DNA from 3 places in the Geomicrobium sp. JSM 1781026 genome. Region 1 is predicted to be linked to each of the others. Evidence: riboswitches for the same ligand, from Rfam matches in the RefSeq annotation. Region 1 holds a riboswitch; each other region holds the start of a gene.

What was found. Region 1 has a riboswitch for S-adenosylmethionine ahead of metK (methionine adenosyltransferase). Riboswitches for the same ligand answer to the same signal wherever they lie in the genome.
Region 2: linked by a shared signal. The riboswitch ahead of ACE1TF_RS09320 (methionine ABC transporter ATP-binding protein) and the one ahead of metK (methionine adenosyltransferase) in region 1 are both predicted to bind S-adenosylmethionine.
Region 3: linked by a shared signal. The riboswitch ahead of ACE1TF_RS03595 (methionine ABC transporter ATP-binding protein) and the one ahead of metK (methionine adenosyltransferase) in region 1 are both predicted to bind S-adenosylmethionine.

The regions. Positions count from the first base shown of each region.
Region 1 is NZ_JBHFQF010000004.1:194,989-205,471, forward strand. Features, by position in the region: gene ACE1TF_RS08640 (tripartite tricarboxylate transporter permease) at 1-852, opposite strand, end outside; gene ACE1TF_RS08645 (tripartite tricarboxylate transporter TctB family protein) at 865-1,296, opposite strand; gene ACE1TF_RS08650 (tripartite tricarboxylate transporter substrate binding protein) at 1,315-2,301, opposite strand; gene ACE1TF_RS08655 (IclR family transcriptional regulator) at 2,385-3,140, opposite strand; gene metK (methionine adenosyltransferase) at 4,665-5,867, opposite strand; SAM riboswitch class I at 5,990-6,103, opposite strand; gene ACE1TF_RS08665 (thiol-disulfide oxidoreductase DCC family protein) at 6,186-6,563, opposite strand; gene pckA (phosphoenolpyruvate carboxykinase (ATP)) at 6,714-8,306, shown strand; gene ACE1TF_RS08675 (ABC transporter substrate-binding protein) at 8,463-9,452, shown strand; gene ACE1TF_RS08680 (ABC transporter ATP-binding protein) at 9,539-10,312, shown strand; gene ACE1TF_RS08685 (ABC transporter permease) at 10,296-10,483, shown strand, end outside.
Region 2 is NZ_JBHFQF010000004.1:320,596-331,078, forward strand. Features, by position in the region: gene ACE1TF_RS09285 (YetF domain-containing protein) at 25-723, shown strand; gene ACE1TF_RS09290 (helix-turn-helix transcriptional regulator) at 921-1,808, shown strand; gene ACE1TF_RS09295 (SDR family oxidoreductase) at 1,808-2,629, shown strand; gene ACE1TF_RS09300 (ATP-binding cassette domain-containing protein) at 2,647-3,618, shown strand; gene ACE1TF_RS09305 (ABC transporter permease) at 3,599-4,420, shown strand; gene ACE1TF_RS09310 (MetQ/NlpA family ABC transporter substrate-binding protein) at 4,621-5,520, opposite strand; gene ACE1TF_RS09315 (methionine ABC transporter permease) at 5,532-6,200, opposite strand; gene ACE1TF_RS09320 (methionine ABC transporter ATP-binding protein) at 6,193-7,215, opposite strand; SAM riboswitch class I at 7,368-7,475, opposite strand; gene ACE1TF_RS09325 (TetR/AcrR family transcriptional regulator) at 7,531-8,127, opposite strand; gene ACE1TF_RS09330 (MDR family MFS transporter) at 8,291-9,751, shown strand; gene ACE1TF_RS09335 (nucleotidyltransferase family protein) at 10,428-10,483, opposite strand, start outside.
Region 3 is NZ_JBHFQF010000002.1:125,331-135,813, reverse strand. Features, by position in the region: gene ACE1TF_RS03615 (hotdog family protein) at 1-424, opposite strand, end outside; gene ACE1TF_RS03610 (FAS1-like dehydratase domain-containing protein) at 417-1,001, opposite strand; gene ACE1TF_RS03605 (MetQ/NlpA family ABC transporter substrate-binding protein) at 1,070-1,882, opposite strand; gene ACE1TF_RS03600 (methionine ABC transporter permease) at 2,032-2,700, opposite strand; gene ACE1TF_RS03595 (methionine ABC transporter ATP-binding protein) at 2,678-3,703, opposite strand; SAM riboswitch class I at 3,781-3,883, opposite strand; gene ACE1TF_RS03590 (hypothetical protein) at 4,759-5,115, shown strand; gene ACE1TF_RS03585 (SDR family oxidoreductase) at 5,224-6,066, opposite strand; gene uxuA (mannonate dehydratase) at 6,056-7,147, opposite strand; gene ACE1TF_RS03575 (zinc-binding alcohol dehydrogenase family protein) at 7,166-8,182, opposite strand; gene ACE1TF_RS03570 (TRAP transporter large permease) at 8,195-9,466, opposite strand; gene ACE1TF_RS03565 (TRAP transporter small permease) at 9,466-9,948, opposite strand; gene ACE1TF_RS03560 (TRAP transporter substrate-binding protein) at 9,945-10,483, opposite strand, start outside.

The sequences.
Region 1 (10,483 bases):
CGCAAAACGCTGGGCTTCATTGTATGAAACAAAGGCAGCGACGTCTGCACCTGCACCTGGAATAATTCCGATTAAGGACCCTAAAATCGATGATTTCGTCATTGTCGGAAACAGCCTAGGCATTATCCGCCAATTCGTTTTTAGCAACTTGGCCGTCACTTTTAACGGTCCGCCTTTTTCCTTAAAGTAATCGTCAGCCATAATAAAAGCTTCAGACACCGCAAATAGACCAATCATAATTGGGATAAAATCAAAACCTTCTAGCAGTACGGGTTGATCAAATGTATATCTCGGATAACTCGTCATCGGGTCCATACCAATGGTTGCAATCAAGAGACCGACTACCCCAGCAATTAACCCTTTCACGAGCGATGACCCAGCGATACTAGAAATAATACTAAGACCAAATAAAGCTAAACCAAACATTTCAGGCGCACTAAAACTAAGCGCAATGTTGGCGAGTTGTGGGGAAAGAAAGATCAACATGAGGACACTAATAATTGACCCAAACCCTGAAGCAATGACCGCAACATTTAGAGCCGTTCGCGCATCTCCTTTTTTGGTCATTGCATAACCGTCCATTGCGGTTGCTGCCGCTGCTGGTGTACCGGGTGTGTTTAATAAGATCGCAGCAATCGATCCCCCGTAAATGGAACCGAAGTAAATCCCAACTAACAACAATAACCCTGGTATAGCTTCCATACCAAACGTTACAGGTAAGAATAAAGCAACACCCATTGTAGCCGTCAAGCCTGGCAATGAACCGATGATTACACCTAGCAAAACCCCTGTAATTAATAATATCAGAATCATGGGATCTGCTAAACCGAGAAAGCCTTCCCACAGGTTCATCTAAAACCCTCCTTAATAAAGCACCCCATGAGGAATAGGAACATTTAACAATTGTTCAAATGCATATGAAACCGTAACTGGCAACAAAATTGCTGCTGGGACGATAAAATACCAACGACGTTCACCGAGAATAAGTAAATAACCGACGGTAAACAACAGAGTAGAGACAACAAACCCGATCGGTTGAACTAGAAACACATAGACACCAAATATTATCATAATAAGAACAACATTTATGTTCATTTTGCTATTTGACTTGGCGGGTGTTTGAAAGGCTAAAATAATGGCAAGCACAAGTAACAACACACTCAAAACTTGTGGGAAAAAGGCGGGACCTGGTGCGGTCCCGCTCGATGAGTTGAAACTTTGAGCCATAATAAAAGCAGCGACTGCAAACACGAGTAATAATAGGCTAATCACGTGGTTAGCATGAAGTTTTTGCATCCGGCTCGTCCCCTTCTATTAATCTAAATCTAAGGAAGGAATCAATTCTTCAAATAATGAATTTTGGTCGTTCATCAACTCTGTAAATCCTGCTGGATCTTCATAACGATATCCGAGTTGCAGCGTATCAATTCGCTCGATAAACTCTTCATTTTCGGCTGTAGCTGCTGCAGCGTCAGCGAGGACGTCAACAACCTCATCAGGCGTGTCTGCAGGCACTGTAATCCCTCTCCACGTACCAATAGACAGATCAATTCCAGATTCGCTTAATGTCGGCACATCTGGTAGAGCGTCCACACGCTCGTCCGCCATAACAGCAAGGACGCGTAAATCTCCGCTTTCCACTTGGTTAATCACTTCAGCTGGACTCACACTAACGGCATCAATATGCCCACCTAATAAGTTGTTCACTGCTGGAGCAGCTCCTTCAAACGGCACATGGTTAAAAGAACCATCGATTTCTTGCTCTAATGCTGAAGCTGCCAAATGCCAGATCGCACCTGTTCCAGAGTTACCGATTTGCAAATTCTCACCAGACTCTACCGCTTCAATAAAGTCGTCAATCGTTTCGTATTCAGAATCCGCTTGCACAGTGATAGCAGCTGAGTCTTCATTAAGAAGAGCGACAGGTTTAAAATCTTCTTCATAATTTAAGTCCGCTAATCCACTATGAGGAAGCGTTAACAATTCGACCGTCACGAGTGTCATTGAATGCCCGTCCGCAGTACTGTTTGCACCTGCTTGCATACCTACTGCACCACCGCCACCTTCACGGTTTGACACACTCACAGACTCACCAATTTCATCTTGCAAATAATCTGCAAAAGCTCTTGCTACCAAATCTGTTCCGCCACCCTCAGCATAAGGAACAATAACTTCCATTGAACTACTTGGGAAATTAGCCGCAGCATCTTCGCCGTTCGCATCTGTTGAATCGTCCCCGCCACATGCTACAAGACCTAATACTGGCACAAGCATTCCTAAACTTAGAAAATATTTTTTCATTAAAACTTCCCCCTATATTCTGTTTCACTGCACCTTTGTTCCTTATTGCGGAACGCTGTTCTTCTTAAATGAGATAAAGAAATCTATTGGTATCCTAATTCTTTCGATATTCTCCCGCACGTCGCTGTTAATAATCCAATCACTTCTTCGAGTCTTTGATCATCCATACGGTCCAACGGACCTGTAACACTCACACCATGATTGACCTCTCCAAGATGATTAAAAACGGGCGCTGCTACACACCGAATGCCTCGTTCGTGTTCTTCGTTATCTACGCTATATCCCAAATCTTTAATACGTGTAATGGCATCTTTTATCTCTATTTTTGTCGTTAATGTATGCTCTGTGAATTTCTTTCGACTCGTCACATTTTGGAAATAGTGTTCCAATTTCGAATCGGTTAGATGTGATAATAATACTTTCCCTACACCGGTACAATGCATAGGTGCCCGACGCCCGATCCTTGAATAGATTCGAATCGTATTCGAATGATGTTCTACTTTATCCAAGTAAACAACTTCAAAGTCTTGTTGTTCAACGAGATGGACAATCTCATTTGCTTCTCTACTCAAATCATCTAGAAACGGCCTCGCAATCGCCGTAATTTCCATTTGTTTTAGAACATATTGTTGCATTTCTAAAAATTTTAAACCTAACCGATAATTACCATTATTCGGTTCTTGCCTTACGTAACCATGATCTTCCATACTACTGAGAATGCGGTGCACTGTACTTTTTGCCACCCCTAAACGATGGGATAATTCAGTAACACCAAGTCCAAAATGATGATCTTTCAACAAATCTAATACGCGCAAGGCTCGGTCGATTGATTGTATCATCATCCCCCTCCTGTTCTTCATTAAGGAACGCTGTTTCACTTTTTCTAAAACGAATTATAGCCCTAGGTGAAAGCGGTGTCAACAAAATTCGACATTGTTTTTTGACGATTCCATTCTTAGTGGCTTGCAGAGTTTTTCTTCTTTCTTTGTAGGTAAAGGGTTAAGGCATGTACCACTTAGCATAAATTCCCAAATTAAACGAGTTCATTTATTTTGCATCGCCATGTAATCTAATCGGCGGTGACGAAATGCCGCAATGACCAATCAACGTACTTTGTTTAAAATGAAATGCTACTACTTATTGATTTCCAATGCTGGCGGATCGCTTGTGCTCTGGAAGTTTATGTGCATAAAACAAGGTTGAAGTTTGATTTAGAAAATGAACGTTCATAGATCGTCCATTATGAGGTGAACTGTGTTGTTTTGAAGCGACCTATATAGAATGAAGATTTTCCTGATTAACGCTGTTGGTTGTTAGGTTGGAGGGGTAGCGCGATGCTGGGTGCCATTTTGCGCGTAAGTTTGCCTAGTTTACCAATTTTGGCGCTCATTCAGCTAAACTCCTGCGCAGTTTGTTCCAACTGGTGCGCAGATTCAATGCCCATAAGCAAGCAACCTGTCGGCCCCAGCGGGGCCGAGGCCAAATCGGACTCGGTTCGGTGCGGTTCGCGCCGACGTCTTCGTAGCACAAGGGCGACATCGGTTCGGTGCTGCCTCCTGGCTACGGTGTGTGGAAAAAAGTCCAAATGCCCCATATCTTCATATTTGTGACATTTGAGAAAGAAAAACCATGATTTTAAACGTGAATTCGCACATAAACGGTGTCAACTGTCACAAATTGTGCGATTTGTGACAGTTGCATGCCGAAAGTGCCCGGTTTGAGGGCTGGATTGTCACATACGTGACCGGTCATCACATGCTTGTGCGAGGTGGTGGGCCTCGGTGAGGACTTTTCACCCTTCGGCAAACGCTTTTCGTGTTGCCCCTAACCCTTGCAGTGACGAACAACGATCGACAACGAAGCTGTCGAAGTGCAACGAGATGAATTTCAACACGCAATATGCAAACACTCAACCGCAAAGACCGATCTCAGTCATCCGATTCAATGAATTTCTTAAGTTCAACTTATATAGATCATCATGAAAACGATCTAGATCGACCAGTATCTGGAAAAAACCAGCGTTTTAACACGATCTAGATCGTTCCGGGGGTGATCTAGATCACCGACATCTTAAAAATACCCAAATGTTATACAACGAGTAGTTTTTGCTCACAAACACGATCGCAACCTTGGTTGAACTGGAATGTACACGCAACTTTTTCGTATACTCGGGTGTCAGGAGTTCCGGCTAGCATGGCTCAATCGGGAAATGAACGTGACGCGCTGTGTCATTTTTATAACGTGAATATATAGTATAAGAATTTCTCCATCAGAGGGTAAACGATCTTGTATAAATGGCATGACTTCTTTGTTTCTAGCCTACATTCATATAAAAAAGCCCAGCCACTGGCTGAGCTTTTTGTTTAGATTCCTGATTCTGCTTTTAGCTGATCTGCTTTATCAGTACGTTCCCACGGAAGATCAACGTCTGTTCTTCCGAAATGACCGTATGCAGCTGTTTGCTTGTAGATCGGTGTTCTCAAATTGAGCATGCGAATGAGGCCAGCCGGTCGCAAGTCAAAGTGACGGTCAACGAGTTCGAGTAAAACGCTCTCCGACACCTTTCCGGTACCAAATGTATTGATGGAGATGGATACAGGTTTGGCAACGCCAATTGCATACGCAAGTTGTACTTCACATTTGTCGGCAAGTCCAGCGGCAACGAGGTTCTTTGCGACATACCGCGCGGCATAAGAGCCGGAACGATCCACTTTTGTTGGGTCTTTACCAGAAAAAGCACCACCACCGTGACGAGCAAAACCACCATACGTATCGACAATAATCTTTCGTCCAGTTAGGCCAGCATCACCTTGTGGACCACCGATGACAAACCGCCCTGTCGGATTAATAAAGTATTTTGTTTTGCTGTCGATCCATTTTTCTGGTACAACCGGACCGATGACTTCTGCTTTAACATCCTTTTCAATTTGTTCGAGTGTCACTTCAGGATGATGCTGGGTCGAAATAACGATCGTATCAACGCGTACTGGTTCATGATTGTCGTCATATTCAATCGTCACTTGTGTTTTTCCGTCTGGGCGCAAGTAATCCAAGACGCCATCTTTTCGTACTTTCGTTAGTTGTCTTGCAAGACGGTGAGAAAGCGAAATCGGCATTGGCATATACTCTGGAGTTTCATTATCTGCATAACCAAACATTAACCCTTGATCTCCCGCACCAATTTCATCAATCTCTTTGTCGGTCATAACGCCTTCGCGTGCTTCTAACGCTGCATTAACACCTTGAGCGATGTCTGGGGATTGTTCATCAATGGCAGTAATAATTGCACAAGTCTCTGCGTCTAGACCATATTTTGCCCTCGTGTAGCCAATCTCACTCAACGTTTCTCGTACGATCTTCTGAATATCGACGTATGTGGTCGTCGTAATTTCCCCTGTCACAAGAATAAGTCCCGTATTCGCTACAGTTTCACATGCAACCCGGGCATTCGGATCATGGGTGAGAATTTCATCCAAAATTGCATCAGATACTTGATCACATATCTTATCTGGATGCCCTTCTGTCACTGATTCAGATGTAAAAAGCCTTCGGCCATTTGCTTCCATGTTTGTTTCCTCCTCAAACAATTCCTACTTACTCTATATGTGTAGATCCTTAATTCGTGCCGTTTGAACATGAAAAAGCCCCTTCACCTGTGAGGGAAGGAGCATTACATTTCACCTTTCGCCTCTTATCTTGCAGAACACAAAGTCGTGTTTTGCCAGGTTGGCACCATTCCTGCACTCGGCAAGTGGTTGCTGGGTTTCATCGGGCCTGCCCCTCCACCTTCTCCTGATAAAAGCCTACTTGAATAATATAAAGGTTATATAGAAGAATTGCAAACGAGATGGCTTCTTTTATTGTGTTATACCATTTATAAGAATTTAGCTAATTTTACAAAGTCCATCCTTACATGTACTGCCAATCATCGGCCGATTCGCCGCAATTTTTTCATATAGCTTTTTGCCGATGGGTCGTATTGGAGTTTTGGACCCAAAGTATAACGGCGTGCGAAGCAGCGGGTGCAAACGTAAAAGCCGAATGACACCATCATACCCTCCGTACACATACGTATCATCAACGAGTACGTACATCTCTCGTTCAAAATCGGCGTATCGTGCAAAAGGATAGTGTTTTTCTAAGTTTTCTTCGCGCGTAGACACCCATTTAACTTGGCGAAATGTGGCATATTTTTGCAACTTCTCCTTCGTGTTTTGACAAAGTGAACAATGGCTATCATAAAACACAACACATGCTTTCATCCAAAATCGCTCCTATCTTGTTTTTTACACAATAATCATGGCACATTTGTGAAATCGAAAAATAGTATAGACTATAAGTTAAAATGTGTTATACTAATTTCAAATTCACACTTTCGTATCGTGAACAATGTGAGAAAGGATTTTGCCAATATGAGTACCGTATCTTTTGAATCTGCCCTCCAACATTTATTAAAAGGGGAACACGTTGAACAGGACCTTCCTGAGTCCAGATTAGTAGAAAGAGCGCTCTCACGCAACGAAGGTGTGCTAACGAAGTCTGGAGCGTTTGCAGCAACCACTGGTTTGTATACGGGTCGATCCCCGAAAGACAAATTTATCGTTGATGAACCGACTATACATGAAGACATTGATTGGGGTGTCGTGAATACCCCTGTAGAAAAAGATGTGTTCTCTTCTTTATATCGTAAAGTTGTTCACTATTTAGGGCAACAAGAAGCGTTGTTTGTGACACACGGCTATGCCGGAAAAGATAAAGATTATCGTCTGCCCCTGCGTGTGATCAATGAGTTCGCGTGGCATAATTTATTTGCCCGTCAATTGTTTATTCGTCCTGAACAAGGAGAAACGCCAGCGGAGGAAGAGAACGGTTTTACGATCGTATCTGCCCCTGGGTTTAAAGCAGACCCAGCCGAAGACGGAACACGTTCTGAAGCGTTCGTTCACATTTCATTTGAAGAGCGCATTGTCCTCATTGGCGGAACAGAATATGCCGGTGAGATGAAGAAGTCCATTTTCTCAATTATGAACTTCTTGTTGCCTGCTCAAGATGTATTGCCGATGCACTGTTCTGCAAACACGGGTAAAGAAGGTGACGTCGCTTTATTTTTCGGGTTATCTGGAACAGGAAAAACGACGCTATCCGCAGACCGTACACGTTTTCTTATCGGTGACGATGAGCACGGCTGGTCAGAAAACGGCGTGTTCAATATCGAAGGAGGTTGCTACGCGAAAACGATCAACCTCTCAAAGGATAAAGAACCTGACATTTATGACGCCATTCGATTCGGGGCTGTTCTCGAAAACGTCGTCTTAGATGATGAAAGTCGTGAGCCAGACTATGACGATGGATATTACACGGAGAATACAAGAGCTGCTTACCCGTTGGAACACATCCAGAACATGCTTCCACAAAGTATGGCAGGTCACCCAAATACAATTGTATTCTTAACAGCTGATGCTTTTGGGGTTCTTCCTCCAATTAGTAAACTTACAAAAGAGCAAGCGATGTACCATTTTTTAAGTGGATATACGAGTAAGCTTGCGGGTACAGAGCGTGGCGTTACAGAACCTGAAGCGACTTTCTCAAGCTGTTTCGGTGCACCATTCTTGCCACGACATGCTTCTGTTTATGCGGAAATGCTCGGTGAGAAGATTGATCAGCACGATGTGAATGTATTTCTCGTTAACACTGGCTGGAATGCAGGCGGCTATGGAGTGAGCGAACGAATTCCACTTAGCTTTACAAGAGCGATGGTGCAAGCTGCGCTTGAAGGTGAGCTTGACCACGTTGATACGACTGCTGATCCGTTTTTCGGACTGCATATTCCTACCCGTGTACCTGGTGTACCGGATGAAGTGTTGCAACCAAAATCTACATGGAACGAATCAGCAGAATATGACGCAAAGGCAAAAGAGCTGGCTCGCAAGTTCAAAGAGAATTTTGCACGCTTCTCTCACGTGTCTGATGACATTCGAAAAGCAGGACCAACATTTGAATCATAAATAATATCTGTACAGCTGTTTGAATTCATCTAGTGATGGGTTTGAACAGCTTTTTTGTGTTTAAAAATCCCGAGATGTTTTCTCAGATAAACAAACACCCGTCTATACAATCCGCATATGATAGGTGTATTGAAACATTTTGGGGGAGAAGATCATATGAAAAAAACATATCGACGACTGGTTGCTCCGGTTTTAGCGGTGCTGCTTCTTAGTGCTTGTAGCACGGACTCAGAAACAGAAACGGTAGAAGTTGCAGAAGTGACTCGCTCGATTTTTTATGCGCCGCTATACGTAGGGGTTGAGGAAGGCTTCTTTGCCGATGAAGGCTTAGATATTAACATTACGACGACGTGGGGCGGCGACACAACGATGACCACGTTGCTAGCAGACAGTGCGGATGTTGCTTTAGTTGGTTCGGAAACATCCATTTATGTGCACGCTCAAAACCCAAGTGACAGCGTCGTCAACTTCGGGGCTTTAACACAAACAGATGGAACCTTTTTAGTATCGAGAGAACCGATTGAAGACTTCACATTTGAAGACTTACGTGGCAAGGAATACCTTGGTCAGCGGGCTGGAGGAATGCCACAGATGGCCGGAGAATACGCACTTGCTCAAAATGGCATTGATGTTGATGAAGATGTAACCCTTGACCAAAGCATTGATTTTGCCAATATTGCAGGTGCATTTGCATCAGGGTCTGGAGATTTTGTTCAACTCTTTGAACCACAAGCGACTGAGTTTGAGGAAGAAGGATTAGGTTATGTCGTCGCAAGCTTTGGGGAAGAGTCAGGCATTTTACCGTATACAAGTTTTATTACGAAAGAAAGTACAATTGAAAATAATGAAGAGATGCTCGTGAAATTTAACCGTGCACTTTATAAAGCACAGCAGTTCGTTCAAGAGGAAGATGTTGACACAATCGCCACGTCCATCGCTCCTTATTTTGATGAAACATCTGAACAACTGATTGCTCAAGTTATCGAAAGGTACCGCAACCAAGACTCCTATGCAAAAGATCCGTACATTGATGAAGACGGATGGGAGCATTTACAAAATATAATGGACGATTCTGGGGAGCTTCCAGAGCGATTTGGTTACGAAGAACTCGTCAATCGTTCCATTACGGATCAAGCATTAGAGTAATCGTTTAGTTCAGGGCTTCTGAAGCGGTTCAGGAGCCCTCTTCAATGTTCAATTCCCCTCTATATATGATTAAAGGAGGTAGATCCGTGGCACGACTGCAATTGCAAAACATCGAAAAATATTTCTTTACCGGATCTGATATTGTTGAAGCGATTCGTAATGTGAATTTGGAAGTTGACGATGGTGAATTCGTTTCTATCATCGGTCCGAGTGGTTGCGGAAAAACGACAATACTTTCTATGATTGCGGGCTTAACAACACCATCAAGCGGTGATGTCGAATTCGACGGGGCAAAAGTTACCTCTCAGACAACCAACATTGGTTATATGCTTCAACAAGATTATCTTTTTCCGTGGCTAACGATTGGCGACAATATTAACATCGGTCTTGATATTACCCGAACGAAAACGAAGGAAAATGAGGATTATGCGAAGGACCTGTTAGATCAAATGGGGCTCCTTCGCCACATTGATCAGATGCCTTCTGAACTCTCTGGCGGCATGAGGCAACGTGCTGCTCTCGTCCGCACGCTTGCAGCAAAGCCATCCCTCTTATTACTTGATGAACCCTTCTCTGCTCTTGACTATCAAACAAAATTATATTTAGAAGATCTAATTCACGAAACGCTTAAAGCAAGGAAGAAAACAACCGTGCTTGTTACACACGACATTAGTGAAGCGATTGCGATGAGCGATCGCGTCATCTTACTAAGCCACCGTCCCTCTGTCGTTCAAGAAGTGTTTAGCATTCCAACTGAATTGCGGGCATTAACGCCATTAGAAGCGAGAAATCATAGCGAGTTCCAATGGTGGTTCCAGACGATTTGGAAGGAGTTAGAATCCCTTGAAACCACAAATTAAAGAACAATACGAAAAGCATCTAAAAGCCAAGCGATTAGAAACGTGGAAAATTCGAGGGACCCAACTTTTTATCTTGATCAGTTTCTTCGTTTTATGGGAAGTTGCTAGTCGAATGCAATGGATCGATCCTTTATTGTTTAGCTCCCCTTCCAACGTATTTGAATTATTTGT
Region 2 (10,483 bases), 130 kb from region 1:
TTAACACGAGAAGGAGGGATATCGGTGAGTGATTTATTGTCGACATCCGTAGAACTAAGCGTTGGTTTTCTTGCTCTTCTTATTATGACCAAACTTCTTGGAAAGACATCTCTAGCACAAGTAACACCCTTTGATTTTATCTCTGCTTTAATTCTCGGTGAACTGGTCGGAAATGCGATTTATGATGACGAAGTCCGTTTAGGGACAATTCTTTACTCTGTTGCTTTTTGGGGGCTTTTAGTCTTTCTTATTGAATTTTTGACACAGAAATTCAGAAAAACGAGAGGAATGCTTGAAGGAAATCCGTCCGTCGTCATCAGGAATGGGCGAATTGATCGAGAACAGATGAAAAAGAATAAAGTTGACCTCAACGAGCTACAAAACCTGCTCCGGCAACAATCGGTGTTTTCGATGCGAGAAGTCGCTTACGCCATTATTGAAACCGATGGCAGTGTAACTGTATTAAAAAAGTCACAATATGACCAACCGACGAACAAAGATTTGAATGTTCCTTCTAAAGCTGTGTACTTACCCATCACCCTCATTAGTGACGGTCAAATAGATGATGATAATCTTGAACAGGCAGGATTGAGTAGAGAGTGGTTACAACAACAGCTTCGGGAACGCAACATCTCCTCGCCAGAAGATGTGTTTTTCCTTGAATGGAAACTAGACGAAGGTGTGTACATTGACTTGATGGATAATGTAGGGACGAGCAACTAAGTAAATTGTTGAGTAGCAAAGAGGCTACCGTACTAAAATGACTTAGCCTAAGCGTGCAGGTCTGGTAACTGATGAAAGTAGACAGTTCCAATAAACTGAGCAACTTCATATGAAGTTGCTCTACTTTTTTTATAACCCTGACACTCAAGATGTCATGTATGATGACCTAAAGTGTACTGTATGGGGAGGCACCTATTTTGAAATTAGAACGATTACTCGGTATTACGACGGTGTTAATGACGAAAGGGCGCGTGACGGCAACAACGCTTGCCGACCGTTTTGAAGTTTCGATTAGAACAATATACCGGGATCTCGACCTCATCAATCAGTCTGGCATTCCGATCGTTTCTTTTCCTGGGACAGACGGCGGTTACGAAATTATGGATGGCTTTTATTTATCCAAACAGCATTTTTCATTAGAAGATATGAGAAGCGTTTACACTCTCCTGCAAAGTTTGGATGCATCACCTTTTCAAGCGATTTCCGAAAAGCTGGCATCTGTACAGCCATTGCTACTTACATCATCAGATAATCACTCCGTCATCTTTTCACTTAGTTCTTCTGAAGAAGAACGCACGTACATCCAAAAATGGACAGAAGCCATTCACCAAATGAAACAAGTCTCGTTTACGTATACGAGTGGAACTGGTGAGGTTACGACGCGTACAGTTGAACCGAGAAACCTACATTTTGATTACGGAACGTGGTACGCTGAAGCATTTTGTTTAACTCGCCAAGCTGATCGGTTGTTTCGACTTTCACGCATGAAATCACTCGTAGTTCTTCTGACGAGCTTCACGCCGAAACGTAAAAAAAGTGACCCTCATTCTATTGTTCCAACACCATTGCATCTACGCTTCTCGCGAGATGTTAAACAACGAGTGCTTGAGCAATTTCCTGAACAAACCGAAACATTTAATGACCAAATCTACGTTTATACAGAATATTATCATCCGACATATGCTTTATCGATTGTTCTTAGCTATGGATCAAATGTAGAAGTGATCTCCCCACTATCATTGCGAAAAGAAGTACTTCAAGAAATCAAGAAAATAACCGAAATCTACAATGAAGGAGACGAATGATGAATATTCTAGTTACAGGGGCTACTGGCACAGTAGGTCGACACGTAGTTCAGCAGCTGATAGATAAGGGGTTATCTGTTCGCGCAGTATCGAGAAATCCGAAAAACGCACAACTGCCCCACCGTGCAGAAGTAGTTTACGGGGATCTGATGCACCCGGAAACGATGCGTCAACCTCTTCACAACATCGATGCCATGTACTTGATTTTATCAAGCGATGTAGCGGGTGCCGATTTGGAAACCGATGCGCAGGTTATTACGCTTGCAGAGGAAGCAGGCGTTAAACACGTCTCGCTGCTCACTGTTTACGGAGATGGAGTGGTGGAGCAAGCGTTACGAAACAGCACGATGACTTCAACGTTTGTTCAACCCGTCGGATTTATGGCAAACTGCCTCGATGACTGGCAGGACATCATTCGTAAGGGTGAAGTGATTGAAGAGCTTGGCGGCCATATCAAGACAGCAATTATTCACGAAGGTGATATCGGAGCAGTGGTCGCAGAAACATTAGTAAATGAGGATCACTATGGACAATTTTACACACTCACAGGCCCTGAATTGAGATCAAAAAAAGAATGCGTCGATATGATTAGTCATGTGCTAGGAACATCGATTTCGTTTAAAGAGCTCTCTTTGGATGAAGCTAAGAAGCGCTGGAAAGACGCAGGGTATGACGATGAAAGCATCCAGTTTTTCGTGCAAATGGGCACTCAGCCACCTGAAATTGGTACCACCCTCTTACCAACCGTTGAAAAGGTTCTAAAACGACCGCCAAAAAGGTTCAGTCAATGGGTCAACGAAAATAAGAATCAATTTAGATAGACAGAAAGGGTGACAAGATGAGCAATATTGCAATTGAAGCAAAAGGTCTCGCGAAGAAATTTGGTGAGCAAAGGGCTGTTGATGGCATCGACCTTACGATACCAAAAGGAATGGTGTATGGATTCCTCGGTCCAAATGGCGCAGGGAAGACGACGACCATTCGCATGCTCGCTACGCTATTAAAACCAGACGGAGGAAGTGCAAAAGTTTTTGGTCACGACATTTCAAGCGAAACGAGTGCGGTTCGTTCAAGAATTAGTCTAACCGGACAATATGCCTCTTTAGACGAAGACTTGACCGGCAAGGAGAACCTTGTCATGATCTCGCGCCTGATGGGCTACTCAAAAAAGGAAGCGATAAACCGAGCCGACGAACTTCTTGTCGCCTTCCGTCTTGACGGCGCCGCCAAAAAACAAGTAAAGAACTACTCGGGCGGGATGCGAAGAAGAATGGACATCGCCGCTAGTATCGTCGTGACTCCCGACTTATTATTTCTTGATGAACCAACGACCGGACTTGACCCAGAAAGCCGCATCGAAGTGTGGGGAATTGTTCGTTCACTCGTCCGCGCAGGAACGACCGTATTGCTTACGACGCAATACCTAGAAGAAGCCGATCAATTAGCGGATCGAATTGCAGTCATTAATCAAGGAAAATTGATTGCAGAAGGCACGAGTGCAGAACTGAAAGCATCAATCGGACGAAACACTTTGCATGTTCAATTCGTTGATGAGAATGATTTATCTCGGGCAAAACAAATCATCGAAAGTAAATTAAACAATGTCGTTCAAATTATTGATGCTCATTCCCTCTCTATACAAGTCAATCAGCCTTCCAAGATTGCTGAAACATTTAGTGACCTCGCGAATGAACATATCCAAATGAGTAGCTTTTCTTTAGGTCAACCGAGTTTAGATGAAGTATTTCTTACGCTTACAGGTTCCAAAACACCAGATGAGGAGAAGATCAATGACGAAACAAATGAATGAAGAACGTCTTCATGATGCGATTGCTTCTGGGAAGCGCCCCCGTCGACCGAGTCCTTTATCTTCAACGCTCACCTTTGCATCACGTACACTTTTACGAATTAAGCATGTTCCGGAGCAAATGTTCGACGTAACGCTATTTCCGATTATCTTCTTACTCATGTTCACCTACTTGTTTGGCGGGGCAATCGCCGGTTCAACGACCGAGTATTTGCAATTTCTGTTGCCCGGTATTCTCGTCATGACTGTTGCTCAAATTACGATGTATACAGGTTTAGATCTAAATAATGATATTCGAAAAGGAATTTTTGACCGCTTCCGCACCTTGCCAATCTGGCTGCCATCCGCTTTGATTGGTGCGCTGCTCGTTGACGTTGTGAGATACTCATTAGCTTCTCTCATTATGATTGGTCTCGGTCTCATCTTAGGATTTCGACCGGAAGGGGGCGTATCCGGCGTCTTGGTTGCTCTCGTCCTCATCTTATTTTTCTCATTCAGCTTATCATGGCTATGGACAACGCTCGGTCTTATTATGCGCTCAGACAAATCGTTAATGATGGTCAGTATGATGATTCTGTTTCCACTAACATTTGTAAGTAATGTTTTCGTAGATCCAGACACGCTGCCAGGATGGCTTCAAGGTTTTGTAGAGGTAAACCCCATCTCCGTTTTAGCAAATGCCGTACGGAGTTGGATGCATGGAACTGGGACCTTTGAACAGATTGGCCTCGTTCTCCTGACATCGGCAATTTTCATCGTAATCTTCGCACCTTTAACGATGTATTTATACCGCAACAAAAAGTAAGAAAAACCTCAACAATATCAAAGAGGTATATTTTGGCGTTAACCCACATAATTGCTACTAGTGAGACAAGAAGCAACCACTGATCGAGCCAAAACAAGCACGGCTTAGATTCTATTGGCAGGCACCTTGCTATGCCTATACGCAACCTAAGGACGACACAACAAAACCCCTCCAAGCTGCCAAGCTTGGAGGGGTTTTCATTATTCAGCCGGAAGGACGGCACCTTCATACTGATCTTCAATAAATTGTTTCACATCATCAGATTGCAAAACGTCCACGAGTGTTTGAATGTTCTCGTCCTCTTGATTTTCAGCTTTCACAGCGATCACATTCACATACGGGTTATCTTCACCACTCTCGACGACAATGGAGTCATCGACAGGGTTTAGGTCGTTATCAATGGCGTAGTTAGAGTTAATGAACACGACGTCGCCCTCACCGACATCGAACGCTTGTGGAAGTAAAGCGGCTTCGTACGACGGATCAAAGTCAAAGTTATTCGGGTTTTCGTCAATATCATCAATCGTTGCATAGATTGGATCGATGCCATCAGCAATGGTAATTAAGCCTTCGGCTTCAAACAAACTTAATACGCGGCCGTGGTCAGCGACAGAGTCGCTCATAATAACATGTGCGTCTTCAGGAAGGTCTGCCAATGATCCGTACTCTTGGCTGTATCCCCCCATCGGTTCGATATGAACACCACCGACGTTCTCAAAATCGTATCCGTGTTCTTCAATTTGACTCTCTAAATACGGAATGTGTTGGAAGTAGTTGGCATCCAACTCGTCAAGGTCAAGGGCTTGGTTTGGCATTACATAGTCATTGAATGTCTGGATTTGTAATTCAATGCCTTCTTCTTCTAGTAGGTCTGTGGCGTATTCTAGGATTTCTGCATGAGGAACGTTTGATGCACCGACAACGAGTGACTGTGTTTCGCCATCTTGGGCTGCTTCATCATCGCCTTCATCCCCAGTTTCTTCCGTCTCTTCTGGTGCATCTCCTGCTGATTCGTCTGTTCCTTCTTCATCAGAAGTGCCACATGCCGTTAAGGCTAACGTTAACGATCCTGCTGCAATTGCGGTGTAAAACTTTTTCATCAAACTCTCCCCTATCTTTTATCTAATTTTCTAGTTAGAACGTCTCCAATACCTTGAAAGATGAAGACGATAACGAGTGTGATAATCGTTGCAATAAACGTTATTTCAGGGTTATTTCTTTGGAAACCATCTCGAAACGCAAGATCCCCTAAACCACCAGCACCGATCACTCCGGCCATCGCTGTATAACCAACAAGTGCGATGGATGTGACGGTAATCCCTGAGACGAGCGCTGGCATTGATTCTGGGAGTAACACTTTGAATATAATCTGGAACTGGTTACTGCCCATTGATCTTGCAGCTTCAATAACCCCTTTATCTACTTCACGCAAACCAATCTCAACGAGCCTTGCGTAAAAGGGAGCGGCTCCAATAATCAATGCCGGTAGTGCAGCTTGTGGCCCGAGCATCGTGTTGAGTACTGCAACCGTAAACGGTATGAGTAAGATAATTAAAATGATAAAAGGAATGGAACGAAACACATTGACAAACGCAGCGACAATCCAATTAATGATAGGGTTCGCCCATATCTGTTTCTTTGATGTCAAAAATAGCAATAAACCAAGGGCAATGCCGAGAATAAATGTAAAGAAAATAGCGATGACGCTCATGTAAACTGTTTCCCACGTGGCATCGAGCATATTATCCCAATTGACATTACTGAGGAATTCATCACCCATCATTCATCACCTCCGCCTGAACATGGTGCTTTTCAATATAGGCAAGTGCTTCTGTTACTGCGTCAGAGGTTCCTTCAAGGGAGATAAACAATGAACCATAACTCCCATCTTTCGTGCGTGCGATGTTCCCTTGTAAAATATTCACGTCAACGTTTACGTTGCGAATGAGATCAGACACAACAGGCTTCTCCGTTTCGTCACCTACAAAAGTCAACTTCACGACTGTACCTTTTTCATCGTGCAATTGATCCTCAATCACTTCTAATGAACCATCGGTTTCTGTAATTTGCTTCACGAACGCTTGAGTAATTTCTTTCTTAGGGTGTTTGAACACATCAAGCACTGCTCCTTGCTCGACGACTTCTCCATCTTCCATGACGGCAACTCGCCCACAAATCTTGTGAATGACGTGCATTTCATGAGTGATGAGCACAATCGTCAATCCTAGCTTCTGATTGATTTCATAAAGAAGCTCGAGAATCGAAGACGTCGTTTTTGGATCAAGTGCAGATGTCGCTTCATCGCATAGCAATACTTTTGGGTCATTCGCAAGTGCTCTAGCAATGCCAACGCGTTGCTTTTGTCCGCCACTCAGTTGCGAAGGGTATGCACCGCCTCGACCGTCCAAGCCGACAAGCGAAATGAGTTCGTCCACTCGTTCATTTCGTTTCTTTTTTGGTACACCGGCAATTTCTAGCGGGTACGCAATGTTTTCCCGAACCGTCCGCGACCAGAGGAGATTAAAGTGTTGAAAAATCATGCTAATCTCTTGCCTCGCCTTTCGTAGCGCACGTCCTTTTAAATTCAGCATGTCGTAATCGGCAATTTTCACCGTTCCCGATGAAGGCGCCTCTAAAAGGTTAAGAAGGCGTATAAGTGTACTTTTTCCAGCACCACTATAACCGATTATGCCAAAGATCTCTCCTGATTCTATCGTTAAGTTCACGTCTTTTACTGCATGAATGTGTGCCTCTTTCGTCACAAAAGACTTTGACACATTGTTCATTTGAATCAATTGATGCACCCCCTATCCATTCTATTCCAAGTATCCTTACCTATTCACTATATTTTAAGTTCGAAAAAAATAAACAAGCATACGTTTCGTTTGGATAAAACAAAAATAACCTTTTTGCTAGAAGATGAGCAGAAAGGTTAATCGTACGTTCCATCTCATCTCCCAAGGCATTTGCAACCTTGCAGGAATTGGCACCATTGCAATTGCTTGCCGGTTGCCGGGTTTCACAGGGCCAGTCCCTCCACCACTCCAGATAAGGATATTTAGTTGATGCTTGAATCTTAGCACCCTACAACTATGTTGTCAACTATTCTTTCAATGGCATAACTTAGGCAAAATCAACTCATCAATAATCTGATAAATATAATTCGCATCAACCATTTTCTTCGTTACAATCGTTCGGTAGTGAATCATTGATGGGCCGATATCTGCGACTAAATCAAGCTGTTCCAACGTGAGTGTTGGGGTTGGGTACATGTATGGGTCGAGTATTGCGAAGAAAGCAAGCCGAAACTTGTGATAATACCCTTGCTGTAACCCAAGTTCTAATTCTTGATTTTGTGAAGCTGCACTTCCAATCGCTGCATACGCACGTTGAATCGATTCATCTTCGATTCGAAAGCTAGACGCCATTAGATGAAACAATTGATCCCGTAAATCATTAAATTGCTCCACTTCTTGTAAGATCTCTTCAAACGGCTTCACGTCTGAAATGGCCTGAATAACGAGATGTGTCTTTGACGTCCACCTTCGATAGATCGTCGCTTTTCCTACGCCTGCGTGCTGAGCAATACGGTCCATCGATACACGTTCATATCCGTGTTCTCCAATGAGCTCTAGTGCCGACTGCATGATGATGCGATCCCGACTCTTGTCCAAAGGGCGTCCCTTCTTCTTTTCAATCGCACTCATGACAAGCCTCCTTCTTCCTATAGTCATTTCATCGTATCACCAGGATATACAGAGTGCAAATTTACGAAACGAAACTGTTTCGAAACGATTGCGTTTCGTAAATAATCATGGTACGATTCATCTTGCTGATTCAAGCCATATATATTTTTTAGGAGGGACGGCTATGGCACATGCACCAACAACTGCTGAAATAAAGGAAGACTTACCGAATGTAAAACCGATACCGATATTAGCCGTTCTTCTTTCAGGCGCCTTTGTTGCGATCCTGAATGAAACGATTCTTAACGTGGCTTTACAAGCCATTATGGGAGACTTGGGCGTGAACTCAAGTACAGCTCAATGGCTCGTGACTAGCTATATGCTCGTCATCGGAATCTTAATTCCAATTTCTGCATATTTCATTCAACGATTCACAACGAGACAACTATTTATTACGGCGATGACACTGTTTACGCTCGGTACAATTGTCGCCGGTTTTAGCCCAACCTTTGCCTTCCTTCTTATAGGACGTATTGTGCAAGCGGTCGGGACCGCGATCATGATTCCGTTACTCATGAATGTCATTCTTGCTGTCATTCCCCAAGAAAGGCGTGGGGCAGCAATGGGTATGATGGGACTTGTCATCATGTTTGCTCCAGCAATCGGGCCTACAGTCTCTGGGTTTATTATTGAAGGATTATCGTGGCGCTGGATCTTCTTTCTCGTGATTCCAATTGCCCTATTTTCTCTAGTATTCGGTTACTTCGTCTTAAAGAACGTCACGAAAACCTCAAAGCCAAAACTTGATCTCTTTTCATTCTTATTGTCTACGATCGGCTTTGGAGGAATTGTGTACGGATTTAGCACCGCTGGAAAAGGCGATTCCTCACTTGCAGACCCAATTGTCATCGCTTCACTTGCTGCAGGGTTTATCGGGCTGGCCGCATTCGCATTCCGCCAGATTAAAATGAAAGATCCGCTTCTGGATTTACGTGTATTCCGCTACCCGATGTTTGCCTTTGGTTTAATTATTGTCATGCTCGTCATGATGACGATGTTTGCACTCATGCTCGTTCTGCCGATTTATATGCAATCTGCGTTACTGTTCACAGCGATAGCTACCGGACTCATTATGTTGCCAGGTGGGATTATAAACGGGGCGATGTCTCCAATCATGGGGCGAATCTTTGATAAGGTTGGTCCGCGCCCGATCATTATTCCAGGAGCCATTTTACTCGTCATCACCGTATTCACGTATCGATTCTCCACCCCAGGTGTGGACGAGTGGATCCTTGCGATTCAGCACATTTTTGTGATGGTTTCTGTCGCGATGATTATGATGCCTGCGCAAACGAACGGGCTCAACCACTTACCACGGCATTTGTACCCGCACGGTACGGCGATCTTTAATACACTCATGCAAGTTTCTGGTGCGATCGGTGCTGCCATCTTTATTTCCATTATGGAAACAGGCAGAAGTAATGCACTCTCAGGTATTGAAGATCCGACTGCTACACAGCAAATTGAAGCCCTCACGATCGGCGCTCAACAAAGTTTTTCGTTCGGGTTTATCTTTGCGATTATTGCTCTCGTCATTGCGTTATTTATTCGTTCAAAAAAACCGAAAACGACAGAAAGTGAATAGTAAAACGCAAACACCCCTATATTGGGCGTGTTTGCGTTTTTTGCTTTGATATCTGCTGAGGGACAATATCCGTGAGATCTTTGGCGCTGAAAAATGCATCTCACTCTCTAAACTACTCGTCAAAGTGAACCAGCGGGTCCAGCTCGAGTGGGGATTTCAAGAACATGAAGCATTGCAATCGCAAATTATCCCATCATATACCCTTATCTATGGAATTTTCTATATATATCAAGCTAAACACTGTTACACGTATTTTAACTCCTCTTTTTCAGTGAACTGCTTACGACCTGTGGGGTCTCGTCTCGGTCCTTTTTCCACAAGCGTGATCTCCTTTCGTTCCAATCAACGATACTGAAAAAGCGACAGTGTTAACTAAGTTTGCTAAGTAATGACCATGAAAGCTATTCATACACTTTGAATGTCAATGGCAGTCATAGAAACCATTCATTGCTACGTCTATAGTGTACGATTATCTTTGATGATGTTGAACTTTAAAGCTCTATCGGTTGGTTTACCATAGGTTTATGAAGAAATTCTTTCGTTCAACTTACATAGATTATGTCCACACGCGTACGAAAAACAAATCTGACACCGATTTATGCAGCTACCCTTAAAATCTCATTAAAAATTACTTACATTTATAATGTGTATATTCCTTGATCAACCTACTCGCCTCTTATCTTTCTACACGCACTTGTGGCCAACGCTTGTCCCATTTTTTATGTTTGACCC
Region 3 (10,483 bases), on a different contig from region 1:
TTAGTGGCAAGGTGACGATCATCGTGCCAGGGCCGACGGTGATGCCGTCGGCATTTTCTGTCCAAAGCTTGATTTCCACGAACGCTGTGCCCTCTTCAATCCACTTATTAGCGACCGTTCCATTGGTAGTGACGGTCTCTCCAGCTGTATTAAACGTCTTCATTTTGAACCCTTTCAGTCGCCGGATCGTTCCAGCAGGTCCGATATAAGCACGAACGGTTTTCTCCCACATGCCTTGCAAGAAGACATTATTGGCATACATATCCTCTGCGCCCGATTGCCTAGCATACTCACTGTTATGATGGATGGAATTAAAGTCTCTCGTTGCTCCCGCCGCCATCACAAGTCTGTACACCGACAGGTGAAACGTTTCCGGGCGCAAAGCTTCGCCTATTTGCACGTCCTCCCAATAGCGCTCATTCATTTGCACTGCCTCCTTTCAAATGTGGGTTGTACCGGTACGTGCCGATCGACACGTTCGCCACTCGTTCAGCGGACTGGTTCTTGATGACTGATGCCCAGCGCATAAATGCGCCTCGGCCGACGGAGGTTTCTTTAGGTACGCATGACGTGAGGCGGTTGCCTTCTTGGTATAAGTGGTCGCCAACGTAGCACGGCTGGATGTACTCGATGTCGAGGTCGGTATAAAAGTACCCGGTCGTGACGGGTTCGTGGTCAGACACGAAGCCTTGAACCGGGCTCTGCTCTGGTTGGGCATCGGGGTGGGCGCTCGTAAACTGCGCGCCCATCTCTTTGTTCCAATACGGCTGCGTAATCCAAACGAACAAGCTGCTATACGGGGCAATGATGCGTCCGTAGCCATACTGCTCTGCTACGTGTTGGTCGGTATGTAGCGGGCAGTCGAACTCTAGCGGTTCGACAAAACGGCGCACCGCGGATGCCTCAATTGGGTCCGCTCCCCAAAGCTGCTCCCCAGGACAAAAATCGGTACCTACGCGTTCAACTATCGGTTGCCATGCACGTTTCCAGTCTGGTTGCATATGAAAAACCCTCCTTCTATTGGGAAGGAGGGTGCAAAAATGGTGCCAATACGGGTGAGATGGGCGATTTACTCCATCCACTCCGGCTTTCCGAACCCTTCGAACTGCTCGTCAATGATTTCTTCGAACTGTTCGGATTCGATTACATCTACGATGTCTTGAGCAAGCTGCCCGTCTTCGTCCTCGGCACGGACGGCGACGACGTTGCGGTACTGATCAGGCATGTTTTCGAGTGCGAGCGCATCCAACAGGTCCATCTCAGCACCGAGGGCGAAGTTCCCTGGCACAGCGGTAAGCGCTGAGCTACCGACTTGGCGCGGCAGTTGTGCGGCTTCCAGCTCAACAAACTGCAAATCGAGGGGGTTGCCGGTAATGTCACGGGCCGATGCGGTGAGCTCGTCGATGCCGTCTTCAAATTCGATGAGCCCTTCTTCTTCGAGCATGATGAAGGCGCGGGCGGCGTTGGTCGGATCATTTGGAATCGCAACTTCCGCGCCTTCAGCAACGTCGCTCAAGTCACTGTATTCATCGGAATACAACCCCATCGGTGCAGTCGGAACGGTGATGAGCCCGACGAGATCGAGGTTGTTTTCTTCAGTGAAGTTCTCAAGGTAGACGGTGTGTTGAAACAAATTGGCGTCGATTTCTTCATTTGCTAGCGCATTGTTCGGATACACATAGTCGGAGAATTCTTGAATGTCGACGGAATACCCCTTTTCTTCCAAGCCGGGCACGATTGCCTCCGACAACATATCGCTATAAGGACCAGCGGTAGCTCCCAATGTGATGTCGCCAGCCGTCTCCTCGCTGCCTTCACTTTCGTCTCCGCAAGCGGACAATACCAATACACTTCCTAATAAGAATACGGTCGATTTTTTCAACTGATTTCTCTCCTTCTCTATTTAGATACTCTCTTTAGCTGGGACATGGATCTTACTTCTCGTTGCTTGCGTTCCGGGTAGCGCCCCTAGGAGGAATGGCATTTGCTATGACCGTCGCTCCTGTTTTGACCCTTGCACCTCTTGCGGTTTTATGTTCGTTTGTCCACACGCTTAGCGATTAGATCTCCAATTTGTTGGATTACTTGGACGAGGACGATGAGCAACACAACGGTTGCAATCATGATCGTTGTGTCGTACCGGTAATGGCCATAGCGAATGGCAAGATCTCCGATGCCGCCCCCACCGACAACACCGGCCATCGCCGAATAAGCGATGAGACTAATAATCGTAAGGGTAAGCCCTTGAATAATTGATGAGCGGGCTTCTGGGAAGAGGACGTCTTTCATGATCATCCAAGGGGTGGCACCTGTTGAAATCGCCGCCTCAATCATGCCTTTGTCGATATCCCGAAGCGCAGTTTCAACGATGCGCGCAAAGAATGGGATGGCGGCAACAGATAAGGAAACGCTCGCCGCGACAGGTCCAGTCGTTGTACCAACGAGCAGCCCGGTCACCGGAAAGAGTAAAACGAGCAAGATGATGTACGGAATCGAGCGGACGATGTTGACGATAAAGCCAAGTGTCTGCTGCAAGATGACGTTCTGCCAAAACAATCCGCGGTCGGTGACGAATAAAATGATGCCGAGCGGCAAACCGATAATGATCGCGACGACGGTAGATATGCCGATCATCTGCATCGTTTCCACAAATGCTTCTGCCATGTCGGGCAACAAATTAATTAGATGTTGAAAGTCCATCGCGTAACACCTCCACATCTGCTTGTCGTTGCTGAATGTAGTTAATACCCGTTTGTACGTCACCGATTTCTCCGCGCAGCTCCATGATGAATATGCCGAGCGGCCGGTTTTCGATGTATTCAATCGCACCGTGCAAGAAGTTTCCTTTTATGTCGATTTGTTGCAACATATCCCCGATGATGCCTTCACCAGCTACCGTGCCACGAAATGTCACTTTAATAATTGTCCCTGTGCAACCAGCAAGCGTTTCTTCTGGCACTTCAAATGAAACGACGTTGGAGATGAACTCTTGTGTGAGCGCCTCTTGCGGATCAGCAAATAGGTCATATACGCGCCCATGCTCAACGACTTCCCCGTCCTGCATAATCGCCATTCGGTTACAAATCTCTTTCACCACACCCATTTCATGGGTAATGAGTACAATCGTTAATCCTAAGTCTCGATTCAAATTTTTTAACAACCGCAAGATGGATTGCGTCGTCGTCGGATCAAGAGCCGACGTAGCCTCGTCGCACAAAAGCACCGCCGGGTTATTTGCAAGAGCACGCGCTATGCCGACACGTTGTTTCTGACCACCGCTCAGTTGCGCCGGGTAAACGTCACGCTTATCGGAAAGTTCAACTAATCCGAGTAGCTCGTCGACCCGTGCGGGGATGGCTTCTTTCGACTCCCCTGCTGCTCGAAGCGCAAACGCCACGTTGTCATAGACCGTTTTTTGACTAATTAAGTAAAAATGCTGAAAGATCATGCCAATCTTTAGTCTCTGCTTACGGAGCTCTTCCCCCTTCAATTTGGTCATCTCCGTACCGTCAACGCTGACTGAACCGCTCGTCGGTCGTTCAAGCACGTTTATGCAGCGCAGTAGCGAACTTTTCCCTGCCCCGGAGTATCCGATGATGCCAAAGATATCTCCACGTGCAATCGCCAAAGTCACATCCTTAACACCGGTCACCGTTTTCTTTTTCGTCTGATATACTTTTGTCAAATTGTTAATTTCAATCATCTCTCGACCCCCAACCCAATAAAAAAAGACCCTTTTCGTCTGAAAAAAGTCTTGAATGGCAATGTGCACAATTTCACGACTTATCTTTCAGAATTGTTGCATTCTGCTGGACTTGGCACCTTCCTCAATGGAGGTTGCCGGACGTCATCGGGCCATTCCCTCGGTCACTCTCGATAAGCAAAATATGAAGTTAGTAGTAGCTATCGTAATACTTTAAAGCGATAATGTCAACAGAAAATACTAACTTTTCTGATCGGAATTGAAGCATGATTTTTATTGCAGGAAGCGGATGAACGATGTCGAATCTTCTTACATAAGCTCCCTCAAATAGGCTATGCACATCCGGGTGCGAACCCGAAGCGAACATAAAAACCCTGGGTGACCCGCACCAAAAATCGGGTCAATTTTGTGAAAGTATGTAATGATTGCTAGTTTATACCCCCATTAATGTGCGAAAAAAGTAATTGTTAGAAGAAAAAATAAACGGATATTGGTCAATAGACCCTTAATTTCGCAGTCGCACCCTGTATGGGTGCGTGGATTGAAATTCCTGGGTGTTGGATCGGAAAACCATCATCATCGTCGCACCCTGTATGGGTGCGTGGATTGAAATTTTTTTAGCAACACTACCTAAAAAGAGAAAAAGTGTCGCACCCTGTATGGGTGCGTGGATTGAAATAAGGTTTGTCGTATAAATCATAGGCTTACCGTCACACCCTGTACAGGTTCAACTCCCGCCGTCCTCAGCAGGCACATCATACTTATGTATGCGATTGCATTATGCTAGGTTTCGTACCGCTTCTCTAGGGTGCGTGGATTGAAAAATATAGAAGGATGGGGTTGTTTATCCCTAGTAGTCCTGACAGCTCTCGCTCGTCAGGAAAACGAAACAAGGCCGCCACTATATTGAAGTGGGGGCCTTGTTTCATGTTTGTTTACTTTTTCTCTTTTTCCAAGTTGATACACGTATTACAGCTGTTATTCAAAATTTATTTCCATTTTTTCGGATTTATTCTTTTTCTTTTAGGGAAAGGGTAGGCAAGGAGATGATCGGATTGAATCCTTTGCGAGCTGTAACGATTATGAGCGCCGCCGCTTTGTCTCAATCTATGGCAGGAGAATTGGTGCCTGAACCAAGTGAGCCTGTGGAAGAACAAGAAATGGTTGAGGTGGAAGCAGAAGAGGAGCAAATACTCGATGAAGAAGAAGTGATTGGCATTGTGAGTGATGATTTTCAAACTGAAGCGGAAAGTTATCGCTTGATGAATGAAGGGATTAATGATGACGATGAATATGTCATTACCGTAGCAGAGTCCGTTTCGGACGAAAACGGTGACTCGTCCCACATAGCGACACTCAACCGCTATTATGTAAATAAACATACAGGCGAGTTTTGGAAAGAATATGACTAGGCAGTCTTTGTAAAATAGGGTTACTTTTTATGAAAAGTACAACATATATCGGCATTAAAAAACGCCTCTTGCGACGGTGACTTATTACCGTTGCAAGAGGCGACTTCTTTACACGCCGGAATAAGCCATAAACCCTCCGTCAACCGGGACTGTTATACCAGTGACAAAGCGCGATGTTTCGTCATCGGCAAGCCAGAGCAACGTGCCGAGTAAGTCTTCAGGTTCACCGAATCTTCGCTGTGGGGTATGATCGATAATTTTGTTCGCACGTGCGGTACGTCCCCCGTCTGGGGTGGTGAGCAAATCGCGATTTTGTTCAGTGAGGAAGAACCCTGGCGCGATTGCGTTCACACGTATTCCCGTCTCTGCAAAATGGACAGCTGTCCATTTTGTTAAGTTGTCGATGCCAGCTTTGGCGGCACTGTAGGCCGGTACTTTCGTCATCGGAGCCGGGGCCGACATGGAAGAGATGTTAATGACTGTGCCCCCGCTTGATGTCATATCTCGGGCAAATACTTGTGTAGGCAAGAGTGTGCCGACGAGATTTAGACGGAACACGTGATCAAATCCGCTTAATTGCAGATCAAAAAAAGATCGAATATTGCTTTCTAGATCGCCAGTTTCGTACGTTTCTTTTTCGGTGATCGCGTCGGGGTGATTGCCACCAGCACCGTTAATTAACAGGTCGCACGCGCCGAACGTTTTCTTTACTTGCGCGTAAGCCGCAGCGATGCTCGTTTCGTCTAACACGTCGCAACGGACAGCCACAGCTTCTCCGCCTGCAATGTTGATCTGTTCGGCGACTTCTTCACCGTTCGCTACATTTCGGTTTAGTATCGCGACTTTCATGCCTTGGCGCGCGAGCTCTTTTGCCATAGTCCGGCAGAGCACCCCACTGCCTCCTGTAATTACCGCTACTTTCCCTTCTAAATTCGTATGTTTAGGGAGCATGTGATTTCGCCTCCTGATTCGTTTTTTCAACAAGTTCATAAGCGTCCCAAAGACCCCATAAGTGCATGATTCCTAATGCCCGGTCGTACAACCCATACCCTGGACGACATTGTTCGTTCCATAAATGTCGGCCGTGGTCGGGGCGGACGTACCCTGTAAAACCTGATTCGTGATACGCTCTGACGACGTCATCAATTGGAACGGACCCGTCTTTCGTTCGATGGGACGTCTCAATAAAATCCCCATTTTCATAGATACGAACATTTCGGATGTGAGCAAATGCGATGCGATTATGAAAGCGGCGAATGATCGCAGGGACATCGTTTGCCGGATTTGACCCGAGTGAACCGCTACACAGCGTAAGACAGTGAGACGGACTGTCGGAAATGGCCAAATACCGTTCAATCGCTTCTTCACTATTGATAATCCTTGGCAATCCAAACACAGACCACGGTGGATCATCTGGATGGATGGCTAGTTTAATATTTTCTTCTTCTGCGACTGGCAACACTCGCTCTAAGAAATAGTGGAGATTCGCCCATAAATCTTCTTCACTCACTTGCTCATATGCTCGAAGTGAGTGTTCGATCGTCTTCAAGCGTTCCGGCTCCCACCCAGGCATTGTGAATTCAGAGTCCGTCGTTTGTTCGATTAACTCATACGGATCCATCCGGTCAACTTTCCCTTTTTCATAGAAAAGGGCAGTAGAACCGTCTTCTAATTGTTTAAAAAGATCGGTTCTTGTCCAATCAAATACCGGCATGAAATTGAAGCAGACGACGCGCGCGCCTGCCTGAGCAACGTTTTTTAACGTTTGCTTGTAGTTGTCAATGTAACGGTCTCGCGTGTCAGCGCCGAGTTTGATGTCTTCATGGACGTTAATGCTCTCCACGACGTGAAGATGAAAGCCGTGGGTATCGGCGTATTTTTTGACACGCATGATGTCTTCCAGTGGCCACACGTTACCTGCTGGCTGATCGTGAAGAGCCCACACAAGCCCTTCTACGCCAGGAATTTGTTTAATTTGCTCGGCTGTAACGGAGTCATTGCCTTCTCCGTACCAGCGAAAAGTCATTCTCATCGCGCCCAACTCCTTCCACTAAAATTCAATAACGACTTTTCGTACATTCTCAGGTTCATTTTCCAACAGAGAGAATGCTTCTTTAACATCTTTAAAATGAAACCGATGGGAAATGATCGCTTCTGGTTTCAGCTCTCCAGCATTCACTTTTTTAATGACTGTAGGAAATTGATGCGTCTGTAGTCGAGAACCAACAACGTTTAATTCTTTCTTCGTAAGTTGAAAAGAAGGAATGAGTGACGGCTGCTCATTAAACCCTAACGTCACGACCGTTCCGGCAACTGATGCAAGTTGAACCGCTTGCTCAAACGTACTCGTAATGCCGACCGCATCGATCACGACGTTCATCATTTCGCCATCCGTTGCTCTTGTCACTTCTTCTTCCACGTCTGTCGTTCCCGGGTTAATGACTCGATCTGCTCCGATAGACGTTGCGTAATCAAGACGATTCGTATTGAAATCTGACATCCACACTGTCGCCCCTCGCTCTTTTGCGAGCAATAGACAAGCTATGCCTGTCGGGCCCGCCCCCATAATGAGTACAGTGTCCCCAGACTGGATGTTTCCACGAAAACTAGCTTGCGCACCGATCGTCAACGGTTCAATAAGTGCCGCAGCTTCTTCAGTCACGTGATCTTCGACCGGGTGCCAATTTCTCTCATCGGCTCGCATCCATTCGCTCATGCCACCGTCAGCATGCACGCCGTACACGACGAGGTCTGTGCATACGTTCGGGCGGTCGTTCTTACATGCATAACACGTGCCACACGAGCGAATCGGCTCTAGGGCGACGAGGTCGCCCTTTTTCACGTTTGTAACAGCAGCACCCGTTTCTTCAACACGTCCTGCCACCTCATGTCCAATGACTCGAGGGTAAACGGTAAACGGGTTGCTTCCGTGATAAATGTGCATATCCGAACCACAAATTCCAACCGTCGTTACACGTACAATGACGTCAGTTTCGGTTTGAACTTTTGGGCGTTCCGTGTCAACGATGTCGAGTTGGTGAGGTTGTTTTACTTGAATGGCTTTCATCTTCATCATCCTTTACTCAAATAGTCCGGGTAAAAATAGTGATAATTGTGGTACGTACGCAACGATAAGTAAAACGAGAATCGCAACAGCGAAAAATGGAAGCAACTCTCTAACCGTTACTGTAATTGGCACTTTTGCAAATGATGACGCAACGAACAAACAAACCCCGACCGGTGGCGTAGAAAGTCCAATCATGAGTGCGAGCACCATGACGACACCGAAGTGAATCGGGTCCATACCAATACTTGTCGCAACCGGAAGTAGTACGGGGAACAAAATGACAAGTGCCGCGATGGTCTCCATAAACATTCCTAGCACAAGCAATAAAAGAATAATGAGCAGAATAACAAAAATCGGGTTCTCTGTAATCGAGAGAATACCGTCAGCTATGACAAGCGGCACACCTTCACTGACTAGAATCCAGCCGAACGTGTTCGCAAATCCTACGAGCAAAAGGATGGAAGCCGTTGAGATGAGTGTGTTTTTAATGATGGACGGTACTAGCTTGAGATTTAACTCTCGATAAACAAATTTTCCAACGAGAAACGCATAGATCACACATACGACAGCAGCTTCAGTTGGTGTGAAATACCCACCAAGAATCCCCCAAAGAATAATAACGACCATAATTAGCGCCCAAAACGCCCCTAAAAACGTTTTTCCAATTGTAGAAAGTGACTGCTTCTCCCCTTTTGGATATTGGCGCTTCACACTAATGATGTATGTGACGATTAAAAATCCAATCGCAAGCAACAAGCCTGGGATGGCTCCAGCCAAGAACAAATCACCGATGGAAATGCTAGCGAGCGTACCGATAATGATCATCGGCAACGATGGAGGGAGCATCGGTCCAACTGTTGATGAAATTGAGGTAACTGCCGCTGAAAAACCCGACCCGTACCCTTGTTTTTTCATCGCTGGAATCATGACTGATCCGATACTCGCTGTGTCCGATAACGCCGTACCTGAAATCCCAGCAAACCCAAGGGAAGAAGCGACGTTCGTCAGCGCAAGTCCCCCGCGAATGCGCCCGACAACCGCATTAGCAAAGTCAATAATTCGATTCGTAATCCCGCCAGCATTCATTAAGTTTCCTGCAAGGATGAAGGCTGGAATCGCAAGCATGACAAATGAATCAATTCCGGCAAACATCGTTTGCGGAATGACTGTAAGAGGTACGCCGGCAACGAGTAAGTAAATAAGTGATGAAATCCCTAAGCTAAACGCAATCGGTATCCCAAGAGCAATGAGTAATAAAAACAATACGATGACGAGGATAGCCATTAGCTTTCTTCTCCTTTCTCGTCATGGGCACCTTGCAGGCGTTCAATGATGGTCACAACCCCATACACGATTAACAATAAACCGAGGATCGGTACAGCCGCATACGCATAGGCCATAGGTATTCCTAGTGTTGGCGCGTAGAAATCTAACCCTAATCCCGTAAACTGTATACCAAACACGAAAAGTACCGCTGAAAATAAAATAATAAGCACACTAATGACGGTTTCATAGATTCGTTGAATTGATTTTGGAAGTGCCAAAATTAACATGTCAATGCGGATAAATTCTTGTTTTCGTAAAGCCAAAGGAGCTGCCGTAACAATTGAATAAACAAATAAGTAGCGAGAAAGCTCTTCTGTCCACGTAAAGTCATACGGAAAATACCGGCTCAGGATTTGAATGACGACGACGAGCAATAAACCAGCAAATAATAAGATCGTCGTTGTTCCAAGTGTCGCATCGACTTTTTCCATCTGCTTCATTCACTCTCTCCTCCTTCACCTTCAGCGAGAATATCTAAGTACAACTCATTCTGTTCTTCTGTGAAGTACTCTTCCAGTGCTGGCATCATTGCTTCACGAAACGCTTCTTGGTCCACGTCGTCATTAAATGTCATGCCTTGCTCATCTAATCGCTCTCTTACCGCTTCGGTTTCTGCTTCATGTAAATCTTGAGCATACGCTTCTGCTTCAGCCGCTGCTTCTTTGACCGCCGCTTGCTGATCTGCTGGCAACGCTTCCAATTGCTCGGTGCCAACGACCACATATATCCATGACCGCACGTGCTCGGTTTCATTTAAGTATTGTTGCACCTCATAAAATCCGTTGCTCTCAATTAAGTCATTCGGATTTTCTTGTCCGTCGATCACCCCTTGTTGCAACCCGGTAAACACTTCGCTCAAACTGAGCACTTGCGGTTGTGCTCCTGCTTGTGACCACGCATCTAAAAATAACGGTACGTTTGGTACACGCATATTAAACCCGCGCAAATCTTCCGGCGTATTAATTTCAACATTCG